DNA from 3 places in the Sporosarcina sp. P37 genome. Region 1 is predicted to be linked to each of the others. Evidence: riboswitches for the same ligand, from Rfam matches in the RefSeq annotation. Region 1 holds a riboswitch; each other region holds the start of a gene.
The links. A riboswitch is a leader RNA that binds a small molecule or an ion and turns the genes downstream of it on or off. The one in region 1 is predicted to bind thiamine pyrophosphate.
Positions count from the first base shown of each region.

Region 2: another riboswitch for thiamine pyrophosphate. It lies ahead of thiM (hydroxyethylthiazole kinase); the one in region 1 lies ahead of SporoP37_RS06970 (ECF transporter S component).
Region 3: another riboswitch for thiamine pyrophosphate. It lies ahead of SporoP37_RS12445 (ABC transporter ATP-binding protein); the one in region 1 lies ahead of SporoP37_RS06970 (ECF transporter S component).

Region 1 is NZ_CP015349.1:1,332,888-1,339,920, reverse strand. Features, by position in the region: gene SporoP37_RS06980 (energy-coupling factor transporter transmembrane component T family protein) at 738-1,529, opposite strand; gene SporoP37_RS06975 (ABC transporter ATP-binding protein) at 1,522-2,973, opposite strand; gene SporoP37_RS06970 (ECF transporter S component) at 2,995-3,567, opposite strand; TPP riboswitch at 3,645-3,756, opposite strand; gene SporoP37_RS06965 (exonuclease domain-containing protein) at 3,946-4,518, shown strand; gene SporoP37_RS06960 (sensor histidine kinase) at 4,662-6,020, shown strand; gene SporoP37_RS06955 (response regulator transcription factor) at 6,039-6,710, shown strand; gene SporoP37_RS06950 (urease accessory protein UreH domain-containing protein) at 6,964-7,033, shown strand, end outside.
Region 2 is NZ_CP015349.1:1,634,829-1,641,861, reverse strand. Features, by position in the region: gene SporoP37_RS08585 (response regulator transcription factor) at 1-467, shown strand, start outside; gene SporoP37_RS08580 (D-serine ammonia-lyase) at 511-1,815, shown strand; gene thiW (energy coupling factor transporter S component ThiW) at 1,973-2,461, opposite strand; gene thiE (thiamine phosphate synthase) at 2,473-3,132, opposite strand; gene thiD (bifunctional hydroxymethylpyrimidine kinase/phosphomethylpyrimidine kinase) at 3,132-3,947, opposite strand; gene thiM (hydroxyethylthiazole kinase) at 3,967-4,737, opposite strand; TPP riboswitch at 4,800-4,902, opposite strand; gene SporoP37_RS08555 (DUF3238 domain-containing protein) at 5,095-6,291, shown strand; gene SporoP37_RS08550 (endospore germination permease) at 6,435-7,033, shown strand, end outside.
Region 3 is NZ_CP015349.1:2,448,998-2,456,030, reverse strand. Features, by position in the region: gene SporoP37_RS12460 (DEAD/DEAH box helicase) at 1-901, shown strand, start outside; gene SporoP37_RS12455 (YhgE/Pip domain-containing protein) at 1,037-4,093, opposite strand; gene SporoP37_RS12450 (TetR/AcrR family transcriptional regulator) at 4,126-4,695, opposite strand; TPP riboswitch at 4,897-4,994, shown strand; gene SporoP37_RS12445 (ABC transporter ATP-binding protein) at 5,078-5,848, shown strand; gene SporoP37_RS12440 (ABC transporter permease) at 5,845-6,597, shown strand; gene SporoP37_RS12435 (ABC transporter substrate-binding protein) at 6,594-7,033, shown strand, end outside.

The sequences.
Region 1 (7,033 bases):
TTGGCGATTACGCCTGTCACCCTGATCCTCCAGGAGTCGCCGGTTCTTCCGGGAGAATCCTTGAGTTTGTGTCCGCAGGTCAGTTAGTGTTCGTCCAGAAATTGGAGTATGGTAAGTGACTTTATCTGCGCGGTGTGGTTGGAGCTATGGATTGCCTGACTGAATGGACAGCAAAGCGATTTTTTTCTCCATTCAGTTCATCTAAATAGTCATAGTAGCTAAAAAAATTACCGCTTTCTAACTTCAAAAATGGACGCATTGTATCAGACAAGTCTACTCGGCTTTCACTGCTTGCAGAGGGCTATCAAACTGTCTTATGTACACTAAGTCCGGCTGCAGCGCAGATCAACGGTTTCAAACCACTATCTAACTATCGGGCGCTATTGTCGCATACGCTTTTTGTACTCACTTAGTTGATCGGAGCGGAAAGCGGCTCGGGGAGGAACAGCGAGAGCCGTAACGAAGAACGGCTTTTTTGAGTGAAGCGAGGAATGTGGTTCATCGCACGCCCTCCAGCGTCCGGCTGCAGTAATTACAGAACAAGTAATATGAAGTTTATATTAATATATACGGTAAGCAAAAAACGCACAGGTGTGCAATAATCTGTGCGTTTTTTTGCTATTTTATTGTTAATTCAAGTATAAAACATTCGCTGAACCGATTGTTTTTTGAGTTGCAATTGTACTTTATCTCCCCGTCAACCGAACCGGCTATACTAAGATAAAGGTCTGTTGTATCTACATATAATTGGCGTCCGTTCCACTCGAGAGAGCCAATAACGCAGCGGCGGTTAGCCCAAGTGTCATGACAATCAAAAATATTGCGTCCGTCCGGCTGTATCGTGTCGGATAGTAATACGTCCTGGCTGCCCCCATCTGATACTGTTTTGCTTCCATGGCGACTGCAATTCGCTGCGCGCGGCGGATGCTTTGCGCAAACAGGGGGACACTGAATGACTGCAGCCGTTCATAGATCCCTTTAATTCCCCGTGAAAACCGTACATTTCGTACTCTCAGCGCATTTCTGCGAATCTGCAGTTCTTCTGTAACAGCAGGAATTAAACGGAATGATGCAATAAAGCTGTAGGCGTACTTGGACGGCAGACGGAACTGCTGCATCATAGCATAAAAAAACAGCACAGGCTGAATCGTCAGGATAAACGTAAAGCCGACAAAGCCGAATGACAGAGATTTGCTTCCCAGCAGCAGTGCGTGCTGTATACTTTCCTCAGAAATCTTGAATAATCCCCACTGCCAAAGTACAGCTTCACCTTTACCGAATAACAGCATCGTCAGACCAGTAGATAGAAATGAAATCGCCAGCGGAATTGACAATACAGCCAGTTTCTTAATGGAATAGCCGCTGAATATATAGAACAATGCGCCGTAGAATACGGCCTGCCAAATGGCAAATGAGAGACTCTGATTAAGCAGTGTGATCAGCAGGAGCGCAAAAAACACCACAAACTTTAGTGCAGGATTGACGAGGAATAACCACGTTTGCCGTTCAGGCGTGAACCAATTAAGCATTCAGCAGACCTCCTGTAACAGCAGGGGGGTTCAATACTCCGTTTTCCACAGTCCACACGGAGGTAGCAAAGTTCTCCACGATTTCCATGTCATGTGTCACCATCAGAATCGTAATACCTTCAGTCCGCAATTTCTCCAATTTCTCCAGAATAGCAAATGTATTCCGTGCATCTTGTCCAAACGTCGGTTCATCCAGCAATACGATATCTGTTTTCGGGGTGAGCGCAGTCGCCACGCTCAAGCGGCGTTTTTGTCCGGTAGATAATTGGTAAGGATGACGTGAAGCTGTGCCAGGCAAGTTGAATAAATCGATTAAATTCCTGGCGCAGCTTGCCGCATCCTCTTTTGTCATGCCATGCAGCGAAACCGTCAGTTCTTCAGCAATCGAGTTCGTCACAAATTGCAGTTCAGGATTTTGAAAGACGAGTGATAATCCTTCTGGAAGCTGCCGTTTCTTCTTTTTCTGCACAATCGGCACACCGTTTACTTCGTAGATCCCGTCAGTTCGCAATAATTGCATAAGCGACAGAAGCAGCGTGCTCTTCCCTGAGCCGTTCTCCCCGACAATCGCAATCCAGTCACCTTCCTGAACTGTTGCATCTTCAACGGAAATCTTTTGTATGGCACCCCGATAGCCGTGAAAATCTTGGAGAAGAATTTTCTCTTGCGGCTTCACTTGACTGCGATTTTGCATTAAGGAAAGAAAAGCTTCCGATTCCTTATATTTTTCCCATACACCGGGATACCATATGCCGTAGCGGGTCAGCTCCTCCTGATAGCCGGAAAAAATGTCGGCGGGTGATCCGTCAGCCAGAATAACGCCGTGATCATTGAATAGTACGACGCGATCGACCCAATCGGCAATCAGATCAATTTTATGTTCTACAATGAGTACTGTTTTCTCGGCAGTCGCCTCTTTAATAGAAGACCAAATTTGCTGTGTGCCTTCGGGATCCAGTAAAGCAGACGGTTCATCAAGGAATAGAACGTCCGGTTCAAGCAGTAAAACGGAAGCCAAAGCGAGCCGCTGTTTCATTCCTTGGGATAGTTCATTAATCGCTGTATGAGGATCTTCCAGCTGCAAATCTACACGTTTCAGCACTTGTTCTATGAGCGTCTTCATTTGTTCCCGCGGCACTTGCAGATTCTCCAGTACAAATGCCAATTCTTCGTCGACATACGTCATACAGAACTGCGTATCAGGATCCTGAAAGACGAACCCCCATGAATCCGGCAAACTGATAGCCTTTGACTTCATCGGCAATTCAATGGAGTTTGGAATAATACCGCTCAGCACTTGCAGCAGGGTGGATTTGCCGCAGCCGCTAGGTCCCAGCATAAGGACCTTTTCGCCCGGCTGTACGGAGAAAGACAGATCCCTGAATACCAATGATTCTTCTCCGGGAAACTTTAATCGTAAATCTGAGACGCTGATGTTACTCATAGTAGAATCCATCCTCTGCAATTACTCGTCCAGCAATGAATATTCTTTTTTATCAACTGGCCGTATTAATGAAGTTACACCTGTTGCTTCAAGAGCTTTGACAATCAGCACAGCAAAGATACCGGTAAATATAAATGCGCTGATTGCCCGCAATCCGTATTTCACAATCAATGCCCATGTTTCAAGCGCAGCGTAGCCGTAAATCAAGTCGAGTCCAAAACTGGCCAGGCAAGATGCGACTCCCGCCAGTCCAGCTGTCAAAACAGAATAGCTTCTATAGCGGAAAGCAGCAAACAGTAATTCCGCGGCAAGACCTTGCGCAAACCCGTAGATCAGCACTTCGATGCCGTGACCTGCAAAAGCAGATAATGACGCACCCGCAATACTGGCAATTAATGCGGTTCCCGGCTTTCGCAACAGTAAGAAAGCGAAAGGCCCGACCATAAACCACATGCCGTAAATCAACTGACGCAGCACGGGCATGATCGGTTTAACGACAGTGTATAGGTCGTCCCAAAACTTCATGAGAATACCAAATACTACGCCAATCATAATCGTAATCAGTAAATCGGTAAATTTTAACTTCTTCAACATCTTTCACTCCTTCTCATTTGTCTATACAAAAAAGCCGTCTGAAGAGCAGACGGCCGTGGAAGGAAATGATCCTTGTATATTCCATCGAACATGCTCTCTACGCTGGCATTACCCAGATCAGATAAACGGTCAGCAGCGGCTTTACCTGCAATCTCAGCCTGATTCACTCAAGCACCCGTACGGACAATTATGTAAGCAGTCCTAGTATACAATACGCCGATTTATCTCGCAACTTATGCATATAAACCAGATTGTACTGGCTGTCGTCCAGTTTAATTCGCATACAATGCGCTGAAATGCTGATATACTAATAGGATACAAATGATTCTGAACCGCGCGGGTATACGGTTTTAAATAGAGTGTAAAGGAGTTTTTTACATGACAAAACATATAGCGTTCATTGATGTAGAAACGACAGGGATGAGTGCAGAAGCAAGTGAAGTGATCGAGCTGGGCGTTATGCTCGGGGAGTATGAAGATCATCGTATAGTCAGGGTAGCTGATGAATACTGCGAGTTTCAGGAACCTTTCTATTCCATATCACCAACTATTACGAACCTGACAGGTATTACAGATCAGATGGTAAGAGGCAAGTCTTTGGATATGGATAAAATTTTGACAATACTAGACCGGGCTGACGGGATTGTCGCGCATAATGCGTCATTCGACCGGGGATTTGTCAGCCGGTTATTGCCTGAAACGCTCGACATGGACTGGTATTGCTCTGTCAGGCAAATCAAATGGAAGAACTACGGGTTTGAAAATGGCAAGCTGCAGCAGCTGTTGAGAGCGCACCAGATTCAGGTGCATAACGCCCACAGAGCGCTGGATGATGCAAAGAATCTGGCGGTTCTGCTGAATTCATCAAATCCTCATCTTACGGAGGAGACGTTCATTTCTTATTTGATGAATAAGTCGCCGATGAAGAAACCTGCAAAAACGAGGTTCTAACAATCGATCAGGATGTCCGGGGAGTGCAGAGCCGGGCATCCTTTTTCTATGGCTAAGATATGACAGCTGGACTGTATTCCTACAAGTCCGTCTGCATAATTTTTTCATATTCTTTTCCTATACTGTATTTACGGGGTGGTTTAATGAATAAAATCTCAACGAAGCTAGCGGCTTCTTTTATTATCATTTTCTTGCTGCTTGAATCGGTATTAATGATTTATTTGCATCAAAATATTATTCACGCAAGGGTGGATGAAGAATATTCACGGCTGCTTGCGAGCGGCAGCAATCATCGTGATGTGCTGGAAGATTATTATTCCGATAAAACGATAGCACACATTGTATTAATGGAAACGGGAAAAGAAAGGGAAGTCATTATTACAGATGAAAAACGTGAAATCATCAGCAGCTCAGCTGACAGCCTAGAGAACTTTTCATCCGCTTTATCACTAATTAGCAAAAATGATGAAACAGATCGGATAGTAGTGACGGACTGGAAGAATTCACCCTTCATCGCAAGTGTTCACCCTTATAAAGCTGGCGCAGGCCAATCGGGATATGTTGTGATGTTTCAGAGCAGCCAGCCAATTGAAATGCTGGTTCAAAAGTTGAATCTGCATTTTGGATTGGCAGGCTCAGTTAGTATCGTAATTTTATTTATTATTTACTTCATTCTGTCGAAGTTTCTTACCCGGCCGCTGATTCGCATGAAGGAAGCGACAGAAAGGCTGAGTGAAGGAAAATTTGATGTGAGTCTTCCAGGGGCGAGCAATGATGAACTGGGAGAATTATCAGCGGCAATAATGAAATTGGCAACAGATCTGGAAAAAATGAAAACGGAACGCAATGAATTTTTGGCATCTGTCTCTCATGAATTAAGCACACCGCTTACCTACTTAATCGGATATTTGAAAGTGGCGATGAGAGAAGAATTGTCTGACGGGAAGCGGAATCATTATTTGCAGATTATTGCAGAAGAATCCAATCGCATGAAGGACTTAGTCAAAGATTTGATGGAACTGGCAAAAATGGATGAAGTCACATTCACGGTAACGAGAAGCCAGTTTTCAGCACAAGAATTTATCGAGGATATGAACCGCCTCATGGCTCCGTCGTTTGACATGAAAAAAATCAGGCTGGTCATGAGCTGTAAAGAGGATTTTCAGCTAGTTGCCGATCGAATTCGATTAGAACAAATCGTACTGAATTTACTGGATAACGCATTGAAATACTCGGATGAGCAGACGACAGTCACATTGGAAATTTATCAGGAGCAGCAGCAGACGGTTTTGTCAGTAACGGATGAAGGAATGGGGATTCCATCCAATGAAATCGACAGGATCTTTGATAAGTTGTATCGTGTGGAAAAATCACGCTCCAGAGCATTTGGGGGCTCGGGATTAGGATTGGCGATTGTAAAAGAACTCGTTGAAGCACATGGCGGAACGATTACAGTAAAAAGTGAAGCAGGAAAAGGCAGTACATTCATAATTACAATCTGATGATTGGGGTGCAGGCAGATGCGAACAATTTTACTTATAGATGACGAACACAGAATGTTGGATTTACTGGAATTGTTTCTGGAACCGCAAGAGTTTCGTTGCATAAAGGCGACTAACGGGCCGGAGGGACTGGAACGATTGCAGGAAGAGCCGGTTGATTTGGTGCTGCTTGATATTATGATGCCAAATATGGATGGCTGGGAAGTTTGTACGGAAATACGCAAGTTTTCGGATGTTCCGGTGATCATGCTTACTGCCAGGACAGATAAGAACGATTTAGTGAAAGGCTTGAATACGGGGGCGGACGACTATATCACGAAGCCGTTTGATGAACGTGAGCTGATCGCCAGGGTGAACGCGGTTTTGCGGCGTGCTCCGATAGAGGATTCAGGACATATTGTACATGGTGACTTTGTGTTAAACAGCGACTCGTATTCACTGCATTACAAAGATAAAAGTATCCAGCTGACGCTGAAAGAGTACTACATCATTGAAGCGCTTATCACTCAGCCGAAGCGGACGTTAACAAGGGAGCAATTAATGCATGCCGCTTGGGATTATAATACGTATACCGATATACGGACAGTGGATTCGCACATACGAAACTTGCGCGATAAATTAAAAAATGCAGAGTTTCCAAATGATAAATTCCTGAAAACTGTATGGGGGATAGGATACAAGTGGAGCTAAATAAGCATGAGCAAGGAAACAAGTATGCGGGTAGTTTGCCCGCTTGTCCGGTGATGCTGCCAGCGGGTGAAGATCCGCTGAAAGATTTATAAGGAAGGTGTCAGCTGCTTTGTATAATTTATTATCGAGTATAAGTCAACTCATTACCGAGCCGGTGAATACCTTGCTCTTAACGTTCGAAAACAGCCCAATGATTTCAGCTCTGCTCTTAGGTTTGCTCGGTGCTGCAGCGCCTTGTCAACTCACTGGAAATATGAGTGCCATTACGCTTTATGGAAATCGTTCCATTCAATTAAAAGAAAATATAGCAGAAGTTACTTCTT
Region 2 (7,033 bases), 300 kb from region 1:
ACATCTGTATTATGGATATTGAAATGCCAATCAAAACCGGTTTGGACGCAGCGGAAGAGCTGCAGCATATGGATTGTCAAATTATTATTTTAACGACATTTGCAAGGGCAGGCTATTTTGAACGGGCGCGCAATGCAGGAGTCCGCGGATATTTATTAAAAGATAATCCCATTGAAGAGCTTGTTAAATCGATTCATTCGATCATTAAGGGACGCCGGATTTATGCACCCGAATTGATTGATCTGGCATTTGATTTGAAAGAAGAAGAAAAGAATCCGCTGACTGAGAGGGAAGTGCAAGTGCTCAAGCTGATATCGGAGGGAAAGACTACAAAACAGATTGCCGCAGAACTGTTTTTATCGCCGGGCACTGTCCGTAACTACGTTTCCACAATATTGGATAAACTGGGTGTGCGTAACCGGATTGAGGCTATCACGTTATTTAATGAAAAAGGCTGGTTCCAATGAAATTTGCACAGGCATACATTCATAACAGGGGAGTGATTGGTGAATGAATAAGAATACGCAAAGTGAGTGGCTTGTAAAATTGCCCTTGTTACAGAGTGTAATAGATAAGAAGGAAGTGCTGTGGTGCAATCCTTCTGCCGAATCCGCAGTGGCGGGTCTGTTGAAAACGCGCTTATCTGAAGAGGATGTGGCAGATGCGGCTGATCGGCTGAAAAGGTTCGCTCCTTATTTGGCGAACGTCTTTCCTGAAACCGATGAAGGGATCATTGAATCCCCCTTGACTCCGATTCCGAAGATGAAGCATGTTCTTGAAACCGCCTATGCTGTCAATATCCCAGGCAAGCTTTTATTGAAGCAAGATAATGCTTTGCCGATCTCAGGCTCCATCAAGGCACGCGGAGGTATTTATGAAGTCCTGAAGCATGCAGAAGCACTTGCGATGAATCATCAGCTGCTGGATGACACAAAGGACTACAGCCAGTTTAATGCGCCGGCTTTCCGCGAGTTATTTGCAAAGCATAAAATCGCTGTAGGCTCGACGGGTAATCTGGGACTGAGCATCGGCATCATGAGTGCAAAGCTCGGCTTCGATGTGACAGTGCATATGTCCGCGGATGCCAAGCAGTGGAAAAAAGATTTACTGCGTTCAAAAGGCGTCCGGGTGGTAGAGTATACGGACGATTACAGCAAGGCGGTAGAAGAAGGGCGCCGTCAGGCAGAGGCGGATCCGTCCTGTCACTTTGTGGATGATGAAAACTCCACGGACTTGTTTATGGGATATGCGGTCGCAGGGGAGCGTGTTGCCGCGCAGCTGAAAGAGCAAAATATTACCGTCGATGAAGCGCATCCGTTATTCGTCTATTTACCATGCGGTGTAGGGGGCGGACCGGGTGGCGTAGCATTTGGGTTGAAACTGGCATTCGGCGATCATGTACATTGCTTCTTCGCGGAGCCGACGCACTCACCTTGCATGATGATTGGCATGATGACAGGAATGCATGACCAAGTATCAGTAGCAGACTTTGGTCTGGATAATAAAACCGCAGCTGATGGTTTGGCAGTGGGTACAGCTTCTGCATTTGTCGGAAAAACGATGGAGCCTTTCCTCACAGGTTGCTATACGGTAGAAGATCAGACATTATTCACGCTGCTGAAAGAACTGGCAGACTGTGAAGATATCTGGCTGGAACCTTCCGCACTTGCGGGTATGACAGGTCCTGTGCATGCGATCAAGTCGAAACTGCCGTCAGCCGGCTCCGAAAACACGACACATCTTGTATGGGGAACAGGCGGAAATATGGTGCCTGAAGACGAAATGAAGAGGTATTACAATTATACGGGGAAATAAAACACGTCATTTCCCGGGAAATCGACAAAAGATGGGGCTGTCCAGAAAGTCAGTGAAAAAAACTGGTTTTCTATGACAGCCCTTTTTTCATAGAAAGGAGATAAAATTCCTCTGTTCACCGTTCCTTTCCGTTCCAGGCCGATGCGTTTGAACTTCTTTAGTGCAGATCTTTAAACAGCTTCAATTTCAAAAGCCTTGGAGCAAGCAACAGACCGATAATTGTTCCGCTCACTGTCGACACGAGAAACGGAGGCAGGAAGAAGAATGCGGTGACGGTTGTGCCCATCAAAATTTTTGCATAAGGCACCGCAAACAAAGGAGCGATCAAGCCGGTGCCGATAACTTCCCCGACACCTGCACTCCAATTCCTATTGAAACGCTGATACAATATACCGGCAAAAAAAGCGCCAATCATCCCGCCTGGAAATGCGAGCAGTGAACCTGTTCCCGTCAGCACGCGTACGAGTCCCGTCACAAACGCTACAGTGACTGCGGCACCCGGTCCCATTACAATTGCCACAATGACATTCACTGCGTGCTGTATGGGATATGCTCTGGCGATACCGGCAGGGAACGAAACGAATGCAGAGCCGGCAACTGCGATCGCGACAAACATCGTCATGAAAACCATTTTACGTGTATTCATAGGAACCTCATTCATTTCAAATTGGATTGAATCGTATTCAGTAAGTTTCTTGCTGCATGCTGCGGATCTTTAGCCGATGCAATAGCAGAAACAACGGCTACCCCGTCAGCTCCAGCCTGGATAATGGAGCCAGTGTCAGCTGGTGTAATGCCGCCTATGGCAACCATCGGCATATCAGGGAATGAAGTATGAATTTCTTCCACCAAAGGGATACCTACAACAGCTGATGCGTCAGGCTTGGTGGACGTCGGAAAGATTGGGCCAAGTCCTACATAATCGGCGCCAATGGATTGTGCGAGCTGTACTTCACGTGCATTATGAGTCGAAACACCGAGCCATTTGTCCGGACCAATCCGTTCGCGCACTCTGTCCGCCTGTTCATCATCCTGTCCGACATGAACTCCGTCTGCATTAATCGCCAGCGCCAGATCAACATCGTCATTGACGATGAAAGGAACGCGGTACAATCGGCAAAGCGCCTGACACTTTTTGGCGAACCCCAGCAAAGCCTCGCCTTCAAGTGCATTCAATCCCTTTTCCCGCAGCTGAAAACATGTGACGCCACCGCGAAGAGCCGCTTCTACTATTGCTAATGGCTCCTTATTTCCTGCGTTTGGCGTGCCCATAACGAAATATACGCCTAATGCTTTCCTTACTTCCTCTGCTCGCATCAGTGCATCTCCTTTTTCCGCTCACTGTACGCCCAGTGATTCGTCGGCCCGTGACCTGAACCGATCTGCAGGCCGTCTTCAATGGCAGCCTGTATGAATTGCTTCGCTTCAGCGACTGCATCCGGCATCGAACAGCCTTTTGCGAGGAAACTGGTCAAAGCAGCCGCAAATGTGCAGCCAGTTCCATGTGTGTCTTTCGTTTGGATCCAAGGTGTTGTCACAGTGAATGACTGGCCTTCATTATCTGCGTAGTAATCTTTTGCATCCAGCATGTCGCAGCGGTGCCCGCCTTTCATAACGACGGCCTTCGCTCCCATTTCGATAAAAGCAGCCGCAGCCCGCTGAACATCTTCGTCTGTCAGTATACGCATCCCAGTCAGCACCTCTGCTTCAGGAATATTCGGCGTCACAATCGTTGCCATCGGCAGTAAATGTTCTTTCAGCGCCTGAATCGCCTGCTGCTGCAATAAGGATTGTCCGCCTTTGGCGATCATGACCGGGTCAATGACTAAAGGAATCGGGGGATATTCTTTTAATAGATCAGCTACAGCTGTAATGATTTCTGCCGAAAACAGCATACCAGTTTTACATGCTTTTACGTCAAAATCATCCAGCACAGCACGGATTTGTGCTGTTACTCCATCTGTCTGAATTGGATACACACCGTGAACGCCGTGTGTATTCTGCGCAGTCACAGCAGTTATGGCAGAAGTGCCAAAGACGCCAAGCTCCTGAAATGTCTTCAGGTCAGCCTGAATTCCTGCGCCTCCTCCGCTATCCGAACCAGCAATGGTCAATGCTACTTGTACTGTCAATTGAAAAACCTCCTGTCAATTATACTAAAAATGTTTTTGTTTCCCGATCCAATGTATGTAAAGTATTTAGGAAGTTCACGGCAAAGTCTCCGGGACCGCGGGAAATTTCTGCTGTCAGTTCGCCGGCCCGCTTATAAAATGAAAGTGCATCTGCCACGGCTGCTAACGGACGGTCCATTCCTACTGCCAGAAAGGCGCCTGTGACAGAACTGAGTAAGCATCCCGTTCCGGTAATCGCAGTCATCATCGGGTGGCCGCCTGTAATGGACAATGTGGAATAGCCGTCTGTCACGATGTCGACTTCGCCTGAGACCGCCACCAGACAGTTATACTTGCGGGCTGTTTGTTTCGCTGTACTTTCGATGTCCGCCGAGCCTTCTCCCGCATCGACCCCCTTTGCGTTCCAGGGTACATCTGCGATCGCAGCCAGTTCACCTGCATTACAGCGAATCAATGTGATATCTACTTCGTCCAGTACTTTCAGGACGCTCGCTTTACGAAAAGGTGTCGCACCTGCTCCGACTGGATCCAATACGACAGGTTTTCCTGCTGCGCGGGCGCTGTTTCCCGCCAAAATCATTGAATCCACCGTCTGTTGCTTTAACGTGCCAATATTTAAAATGCTGCAAGCGGCAATTTTTGCGATATCTTCCGCTTCTTCCGCCGCATCAGCCATTACGGGGGAGGCGCCTATTGCGAGTAACCCATTCGCCTGGAAATTTGCCACGACGACATTTGTGATGCAGTGAACGAGTGGTTGTGTTTGCCGAAGCTGTTGAATAAGCCGCATGTTTCTCTTCCTTCCTGTAAAGGTATATATACAAAAAGCCCATGCATGGATGGGCGCTTGGGTATGAAAACTACCCACTTCCCTCCGCTAGTACAGACTAGATCAGGTTCAAAGGGTTTGCTTAATTGCATCTCAGCCAAAGTGGAGGCACCCCCAGTGGTGACTATGTATCAGACAGGCTAATTATATCATACAGATGGAAAAGGTAGAAATAATACTGGAAGTACCGGTTTAGAGCCGATGAAAATGTGTGTTTGCGCATAGAAAACCAAGTATAACTATATGCCGAATGTTGCATAACTATCTGAAGGCGTATAACTGTTTCAGATTAAATAGACAAAAAGGAGCAGATCGCATATGGAGAAATTATTCGAAGTTCAACAGATGGAACATACACTGGAGGATATATCATTTACATGGAGTGATACAGGCGGCTATTACCGTGTGTATAAAAACGAACGGCAGGTATATGAAGGGACAGCTCCGAAATTTACGGATGGGGAGCTGGATCCGTCTCATCCTTTTCACTATACAATTGAACGGGTGGAGGAGGGGCGCGTTAAAGATGTAATTGTAATCCAAACATCTGCCCTGACAAAAGTAGAGGAAGATGAACACCCTTTGGCACGGTTAGTAATTACAACAATTGTTGCTTCCTCTCAAGTCGCTCTGTCGTGGGAGTGGATTAAGGACGTGGAAAAATTTGATATTTACCGTAACGGGCACTACATCGAAACCGTCACAGACAATCGATTTATTGATCGCAGAGAAGAACTCTCTGAGCCGGCAGTGTACAGTGTCTCTGCAACGCGTCCGCTGATAGACAGCAACCAGAAAATGAATGTCAGTAAATCCATTGCATCCAAAGTGTATGAAGTGATAATGCCGCCAGATCCTGACAATAAACCGACGGAAGAAACCTATACTTTTTCTGTACGGATAAAGCAGCGGGATCAATTACTGAAACCGGTGGCGGACAGGAAAAAATCAAAAGAAGCAGAGAAATGGAAATTTCGCTATGCGACATTTTTAAAGGAAGACATTATAAAAAACCCAAATCTCTTTTCGCCGATTCCGTACTTTACAGGAGATGACCGCGATTTCAGCCCCGAAGGAAAAAGCTTCCGTACCCGTGTGGATATAGAAGTAGAGTTTATCGGCGGGGACAGTACGCTGCAATTTACAAAAGCGACCGGGCCGTCTATCGGCTTGAATTACATGAAGCGGTATAAGCGTCATGACCACGCTTCTGTAGACGGTATAGACATCAGACGATTAGAAGGCAAATCGTCAGAAGTGCATTTTGCAATTAACCATGATGTAGGAAATCCATTAACAGCTTCACCGCCTATTCATTATGAAGTGAAAGCACATTTGGATCAGCAAGGAAACGTGGATCTCATTGGTTATCATAACGATGCACCCCATCATGAAGTTTATTTGTCCCTTGACGATGAAGACTGGCGCGCTGTGCATCGCACGGAAAGTGAAGGATTGGCGTATTTATCAGGTGTGCTCGGGGATAATTATTGGCGTTATATGACATGTAATTAATGCGGTTAAAAATGCGCGAAATAGTGTAACGAAGAGCGCTTGATAACAGCGGCATCCCTGATCCCTATTCTATTGGTCCGCAAGTATAAATCTATCTGTTTTTGTCAAAGCTGAATGATATAAAAACGTTAGAGGGTTTCTATATGACAAAAACAGGTTCAATAAGTGTCTTACATGTTATTTTCCTGTCCATGACTATGATTGGCTTGAAAAACCATGTGACCATTATTCCATCGCTTGTAAAAGGGGCTGGCAGGGACGGGTGGATATCTATTCTGGTGGCTGTTGTCGCAATCTTTCCTTGGCTTCTTCTGGTGCTTTACATTCACAAAAAGTCCAATCGGCAGCCAATGACAGAGTGGCTGGAAGAAACTATCGGAAAAGTTGCTGCAGCTGTCATCCGGTACGTAACAGCCTTCTTCCTTCTTGTTCTGGCGGCATTTACAATGGGAGAGACTTTATTATGGATCGTATCGACTTTTTTACCTAAAACGCCTGTGCTGCCGCTGATCATCATTTATACCGTTTTGTGTATTCTGTTTGCAACCGCAAACTTACAAACAATTGCAATGGTGAATGTCATTATTCTATTTTGGATCACTATTTTGGGATTTTTTATTGCGTTCACTAATATGCAAGTGAAAAATTATGAGCTGCTTCAGCCGTTTTTTGAGCATGGATTTCAGCCTGTTCTTGCCACAGCGGTATTTCCTGCATCCGGATTTGTCGAGATTCTGTTATT
Region 3 (7,033 bases), 1.1 Mb from region 1:
TGAAATAGGGCAATTTGGCGGGGGCAAGCGTATGTCGACGGGAAGAATTGATGTAGCTACGATTCAAACACTCACTTCTAATGGTATCGATCCTGTTATCACGCAGTATGGACAAGTTATTGTAGATGAATGTCATCACCTTTCAGCCTATACCTATGAACAATTAATGAAGATGGTGCGAGCAAAGCATGTGTATGGTCTGACGGCGACACCTGTCCGAAAAGATGGACTTCACCCGATAATTACCATGCAATGCGGGCCGGTCTTATACAAAACAGACGCTAAAGAGCAGGCGCTCACACGGCCGTTCCATCATTTCATCCTAGAAAGAAAAACTTCTTATCAAACCGCTTCTGAAAATATTCAGCAAATGTACAATGAAATTGCAGAGGACACTAAACGCAATCAATTAATTTTCGACGATGTACTTAGTGCGCTGGAAGAAGGTAAAACACCATTAATTCTGACTGAAAGAATTAGCCATGTGAAAATACTTCATCGTTTATTTAAAGGTTTCGCCAAAAATATCGTTGTGCTTTCGGGTGACCTGACTAAAAAAGAGCAGGACCAAGCATTAGAAATGATTCAAGATCTGCCAATGGAGGAGGAACTGTTAATTATAGCGACTGGAAAGTACATTGGTGAGGGTTTTGACTTTCCGAGATTGGATGCACTTTTTTTGACTATGCCTATTTCTTGGAAGGGACTCCTTACACAATACGTTGGGAGGCTGCATCGGAACTATTCCCAAAAGCAAGAAGTACGCGTATACGATTACATTGATCATAACGTACCAAGCCTTGTACAAATGTCCAAAAAACGGTCAAAAGGCTTTCGGGATTTGGGCTATGTCAGCAAAACAGGCGGTACATGCAGTTCGGAGCAAATGAAGCTATTTTGATAGGCATTAGGAGACGGCTTTCGCGCAGTCTTCTTTTTAAATAGCGCGCCCCCTCCCAACCCACAAAAAAAAGACCGCACACAGAAGTCAGCCCCAGCCGACTTCTCGTACAGTCTTTCCTTTCACTAAAACCACTCACATTACAAGATTACTTTCCTTCGCTTTCTCAATAAACTTATCACTCGATTTATTGAAGAATTTCTTCAAACCAACTCCCGCAGCTATCGCAATTGCGAAGTAGATGAGCAGGTAGATGATTTGCCGTACTGCTACTGCCCAAATGATGCCGCCGATTGCTTCCCTCAATAGAGTAATCGCGTGAGTGAACGGCATGAATGCTGAAATTCGCTGGAAGAAGTCAGGCGCCATTTGGATTGGGAATGTTCCGCCTGATGCACCGAGCTGCATCACCATCAAAATGATGGCGATGACTTTTCCAGTGTTGCCGAATACAGATACCAGCGTGTAGACGATTGTTACGAAGACGATACTGATCAGCATGCCGAATAGCACGAACGGCAGCTTGTTCACCACGTACACATTCATAATGAACAACTCACCGAGCGTCACGATTAATGATTGAATCGTTCCAATTCCGGCGAAGATAATTAGCCGTCCCATATACGTCTGGTAACTTTTAAATCGTGTCTTCTCGCGGATATCCACCTTCAATGTAGAAACCATCAGCAAGGCGCCGACCCATAATGAAAGCGTCGTATAGAACGGGCTCATCGCGGAACCGTAGTTAGGTATCGGATACAGCTGGTGTTCGTCCAGCACAACGGGGTCGGCGAAAAATTTACTGATGCCGGTTGGGTCCGTCGCGAGAACATCCAGCAGCTTATCCAAATCTCCGTCTTTTTCCAGTGCGCGAATTTTCTCCGCCATCGTTTCAATCATGTCGCGTGCTTCAGGGAAGTATTTCTCCGCTTTGGCCAAGTCCTCTTTCCCGACTGCGATGCCTGCTTCTGCTTTCTCAAGCGCTGTGCGAAGTCTTGGAATTCGGCCATTCACTTCATCAAGTACATCAGATACATCGTACAGCGCATTCGTTGCGTCACGCATAGCCGATTTATATTTTCTCGTTAAATCGCTGTTGACGAAATCAATTGCCTCGCCAACAGAACGATCCAGTTCACCGGATACGCGGTCGACTTCAGCGAGATGCTTCTTGCCATTCGCTTTCGTTTCATTAATACGGCTGATCAGCCCGCCGACCGATTCATTCGCTGTTGATAAACTGTCCTGAACCGTTTTGATCCGCTCAATTTCACTCGACAGCCGATCTGAATTAATGAAATTCTGAAGGTCGGTCAATCCGCCCGTGATGGAGCCAATGGCTGAAAGGCCGTTGTCAATTCGGCCGACCATTGTCTGCAATGCTTCAATCGTGCGCTTCGGATTCTCGGCCGTTTCAAGCAGCGCTGCCAGTTTTTCATCGATTTCAGTTTTCGACGCCTGCAATTCATTGAATCGGTCGCGCAATCCCTGATCAAATGTCTGCAATTGTTTAATCGCTTCATTGATCGCCTGTTGACTGCTTGCGTCGAATTGCTTTCGTGCATCGGTAATTCGCTGCTCTGCTGCCTCTAACTGACCTTTCAGCTGATTCAGCAGCGCCAGGCTCGGCTTTTCTCCTTTATCGATGGCGGCCTGCAGTTGGCTGATAACTTGCTGCGTTTTTTGCAGCTGCGTCTTTAAGTCAACGAATTTTTGTTCGAGGCCTGCAATTCTGTCGCTGCCTGTCAATTTACCGGCAGCTTCAAGTACGGAAATCACTGTATCCACTTTTCCCAGCTGGCTTTCAATCGCTGACGACATGCCGTCCAATTGCTCTTGGAATCCGCTTAGATCAATGGATTCCCGCTTATCAATTAATTTTTGAACAGCCTGCAGTGCATGGGCATTTACTTCTGTCGCGCGGTCGAGCAAGCCCGTGATGTTCGCGGACAGTTCTTTCAGCTGTTTCATAAGTTTTTCCGTTTGCGGTGACAGCACATTTTCGTAACTGTCTTTCATTCGGTCCATATCTTCAGCCAGTTTGTCTGACAGCGCCTGCGTCTGTGTAATCAGATCAGCTGCCGGATTTTTCCCGCTCTGCAAGTCCGAAATCAATGTTTGCAGATTCTGTTTTAAACGGGTTAAATCCGCCGTGCTGTCACTCAATGACGCCTGCAGCTCTTTAATATTCGCAGAGTCTTTTAATTGTTGATCCTGTTTTTTCAAATACTCATAGATATCGTCAAGACGTGCATTCGTATCTTCCAGCTTCCCCTGCTTATCACGCAGCGAATTGACAAGACGATCCACATCTTCGCCTTTGCCTGACAGCTCGCTCGTCAAATTAGGCACTTTGCGGAACGCCGTCTGTGCACTCTCCAGATTCGACGTAATCATACGCAGCGTATTGTCCACGGCTTTTTCATTTTCTTGGAGCTTCGCAATCAGCCGGGCATTCAGTTTTTTGGCATTGGCATGCACTGCATCCACGTCGTCCAGCACTACATCGACCCGGTCCACAGAAGAATCTGCGAAATTCAATCCTTTATCCACCAGCTGCAGCTTCGAATAAATGTCCGGAATATCTTCTTCCAGCTGATAAATAATATCGCGCAGCTTTTCGATATTGGCGCGGTTGCCTTCGAGCTCCACGCCCAAATTGTTGAATACTTTAATAACGGCTTTATTCGCTTCTTCTACGAAAGTTTTGTCAATGTTTTCTACGATAGAAGAAGCACCTTTACTTGCCACTTTGGGAGAAATCGCATTGATCTTTTCGTTAATATAGTAATCGAGTGTCGGCTGTTTGATATCATCTGTCACGACACTGCTCAAATTCTCAGAGAAATTTTTCGGAATGATGATGGCAGCGTAGTAATCGCCGTGCTTAACACCTGTAATCGCTTCGTCTTTCGTCACAAACTTCCAGCCTAAATCATCGTTTTTGGTCAGTGAGACGATGACTTCATCCCCGACATTAAATTCCTTATCCTCAATGACTGCACCTTCGTCTTCACTGACAACCGCGACTGACACGCCTTGCGTATTCGCGTACGGATCCCATGAAGCAAGGATATTCATCCAAGCATATAATGAAGGAAGGAAAGCAATCGCCGCAATGACAATGAGCGCCGCTTTGTTTTTTGTGATATTCCGGATGTCCCGTTTAACAATAAACCAAATTTTATTCATCTAGTATAAAACCTCACTTCTACATTCCTGCATCATACCAATAGGCTGGAGAAAATTGTCTCATTCAGCACATCGGTAATTTGCTCCTCTGACAGCTGTTCGTCGTGAGTTTTAGACCAATCGACGACTAATGCCAGATAGGATTTAAACAAAAGATAGGCGACCAGTTCGCTGTTGCAAGGCTTCAATTCCCCTTTTGCCACTCCGCGCTCAATCTTTCCTGCAATAAACTTCAAAATCTCTTTTTCTATTGACGTCAGCACATCACCCACTGCCGGGGTGCGCAGCTCTTTTTCTTCTTCAATCAGTTTAACAAACAGCTGATGCGTTTCACGGAATTTCAGTAATTGCATGATGCGTGCATGGGCATTCTCCTGAAACGAAGCGCCTTCTCTCGTGCTTTGCTCAGATACATCTTTCATTTCACCGACCATCTTCCAAACGATGGAATGAAACAGCTCTTCTTTGTTGGAGAAGAATGTGTAAATTGTACCCTTACCGACATTTGCAATTTTCGCTACTTGATCCATGGTCGTCGCTTTATATCCAAACATCGTAAACGACTTTTCCGCCGCCAGCATTATTTCTTCTCTTCGATCCATCATGACACTTCCTTTAAAATGACCAGAATACCATTCCGGTCTGCTAGTCATTATATTACATAGATTCATCAATGAATGCAAGTTTTCTTCTTTCATTTTCAGGCATCGTTTCATTTGTTAGATATAAAACGGACAAGCATCTGGTAACCTATTCCAATGCAGTCTTGACTAATAGTAGCCGATATGACACCATTAGAGGTGGATAAACACTAGGGGTGCTTTTGCTGAGAGAGGCCGTTGCCTTAACCCTTGAACCTGCACTAGGTAATGCTAGCGGAGGGAAGTGGACATATGGACGGGACTGGCCGTACTATGCAACCGCTTCGCAAATAGAAGTGGTTTTTTTGCGTCTATTTTTGAAGAAAAGAAAAGTGGTGCTTACATGAAGACAAAAGTTCTTGAATTTAACAGCGTATCGTTCCACTATCAGACGGCGAAACATGCAGCACCTGCAGCTATCTTGAACAACGTCGACTGGCATGTGAATGAAGGGGAATTTGTCAGCATCATCGGGCCGAGCGGTTATGGAAAAAGCACACTGTTTCGGCTGATTACAGGGCTTGAGAATCCCGACTCCGGCCGCATTTTATTGAATGGTGAAGCGGCTGCAGACCGTCTCGGAAAAGTCGGCTATATGCCGCAGCAAGATTTGCTTATGCCGTGGCGGACGATTCTTGAAAACGTTCGGCTGCCGCTTGAGCTGCAGCGCGTAAAGCCGTCTGCTGATGAAATGATCGGGCTGCTCGCAGATTTCGGACTGGCCGGCGAAGAACACGCGTATCCCGGAAGTCTGTCAGGCGGCATGCGGCAGCGCGTTTCGTTTTTGCGCACAATTCTCACGGGCTCAAATATTTTATTGCTGGACGAGCCGTTCAGTGCGCTCGATGCCATCACACGGCTGACGATGCAGGAGTGGCTGATCGGTCAATGGCGCAAACTCGATAAGACGATTTTATTTATCACACATGACATCGACGAAGCGTTATTTCTGTCAGACCGGATTTTCGTACTTGCTGAAAAGCCGGTGCAGACGATTCGCGAAGTACAGGTGCCGCTTGACCGTCCGCGGGTGATGCGGGACTTGGCACAGCCTGAACTCGTGGAATTGAAAGAGCAGCTGATCGCGGAGCTTCGTTCGGAGGAGCGAATATGAAGATGAATATTTCTTATATCTGGCCGGCTTCTCTCATTTCGGTCTTGCTGGTCATCTGGGAAATCGCAGCGCGTCTTTACGACAAAAGCTTCCTTTTCCCGTCACCCACCGCCATACTGCTCAGATTATGGGAATTAAAAACGGAGCTGTTTATCCACCACTTGCCTCCGACTGCGCTGACGATTTTGATCGGCTTGTCCATTTCCATCATCGTCGGATCTGCACTGGCGATTGCCATGTACAGTAAAAAGCTGATGGAGCAGGCGTTTTATCCCATTCTGATTGCATCGCAAACCATTCCGATCATTGCGCTGGCACCGATTTTCGTTCTGTGGTTCGGCTACAGCATCTGGAGTAAAGTGGCGGTCACTGTGCTGATTACATTTTTCCCGATTACCGTCAGCGTCTTTGACGGCTTGCGTTCATCCGACCGGAACCTGCGCGAACTGATGCGGACGATGGGTGCGTCGGCAAAAGATATATTCTATAAGCTGGATCTGCCGTCTGCACTGCCGTCGTTTTTTTCAGGACTTAAAGTGGCGGTCACACTGAGTGTAATCGGCGCGGCAATCGGCGAATGGCTCGGTGCACAGGCAGGGCTCGGCTATTTCAGCAGACGAATGATGACCCAATTTGACAGTGCAGCTGTATTTGCACCCATCGTCCTGCTGTCTGCAGTGGGCATCCTCTTTTTCCTGATTGTTGTGTCCGCAGAAAAATACTTTTTACAATGGAGGAACGACCAATGAAAAAACACTGGTTACTGGGGATAACGTTTCTTTTATTACTGATCGCCGGCTGCACTAATGAAGCAGAAGCGCCCGGCAATGAAGAAACGCCGAATAACGAAAAGAAAAAAGTCAGTATTATGCTCGATTGGTACCCAAACGCCGTACATAGCTATTTATACGTCGCACAGGAAAAAGGCTATTTCAATGAAGAAAATGTGGAAGTCGATATTCAATTTCCTGCGAACCCAACCGATCCGATGAACTTGACCGCAGCAGGCAAAGTGACGCTCGGTCTGTATTACCAGCCGGATGTGATTTTGGCGCAGGCAAATGAAGATATCCCCGTAAAGGCGATTGCCTCAATTGTACGCGAACCGCTGAATTACACGGTTATGCTCGAGGAGAGCCCTATTCAGTCTCCTAAAGACATGGAAGGAAAAACGATCGGCTACCC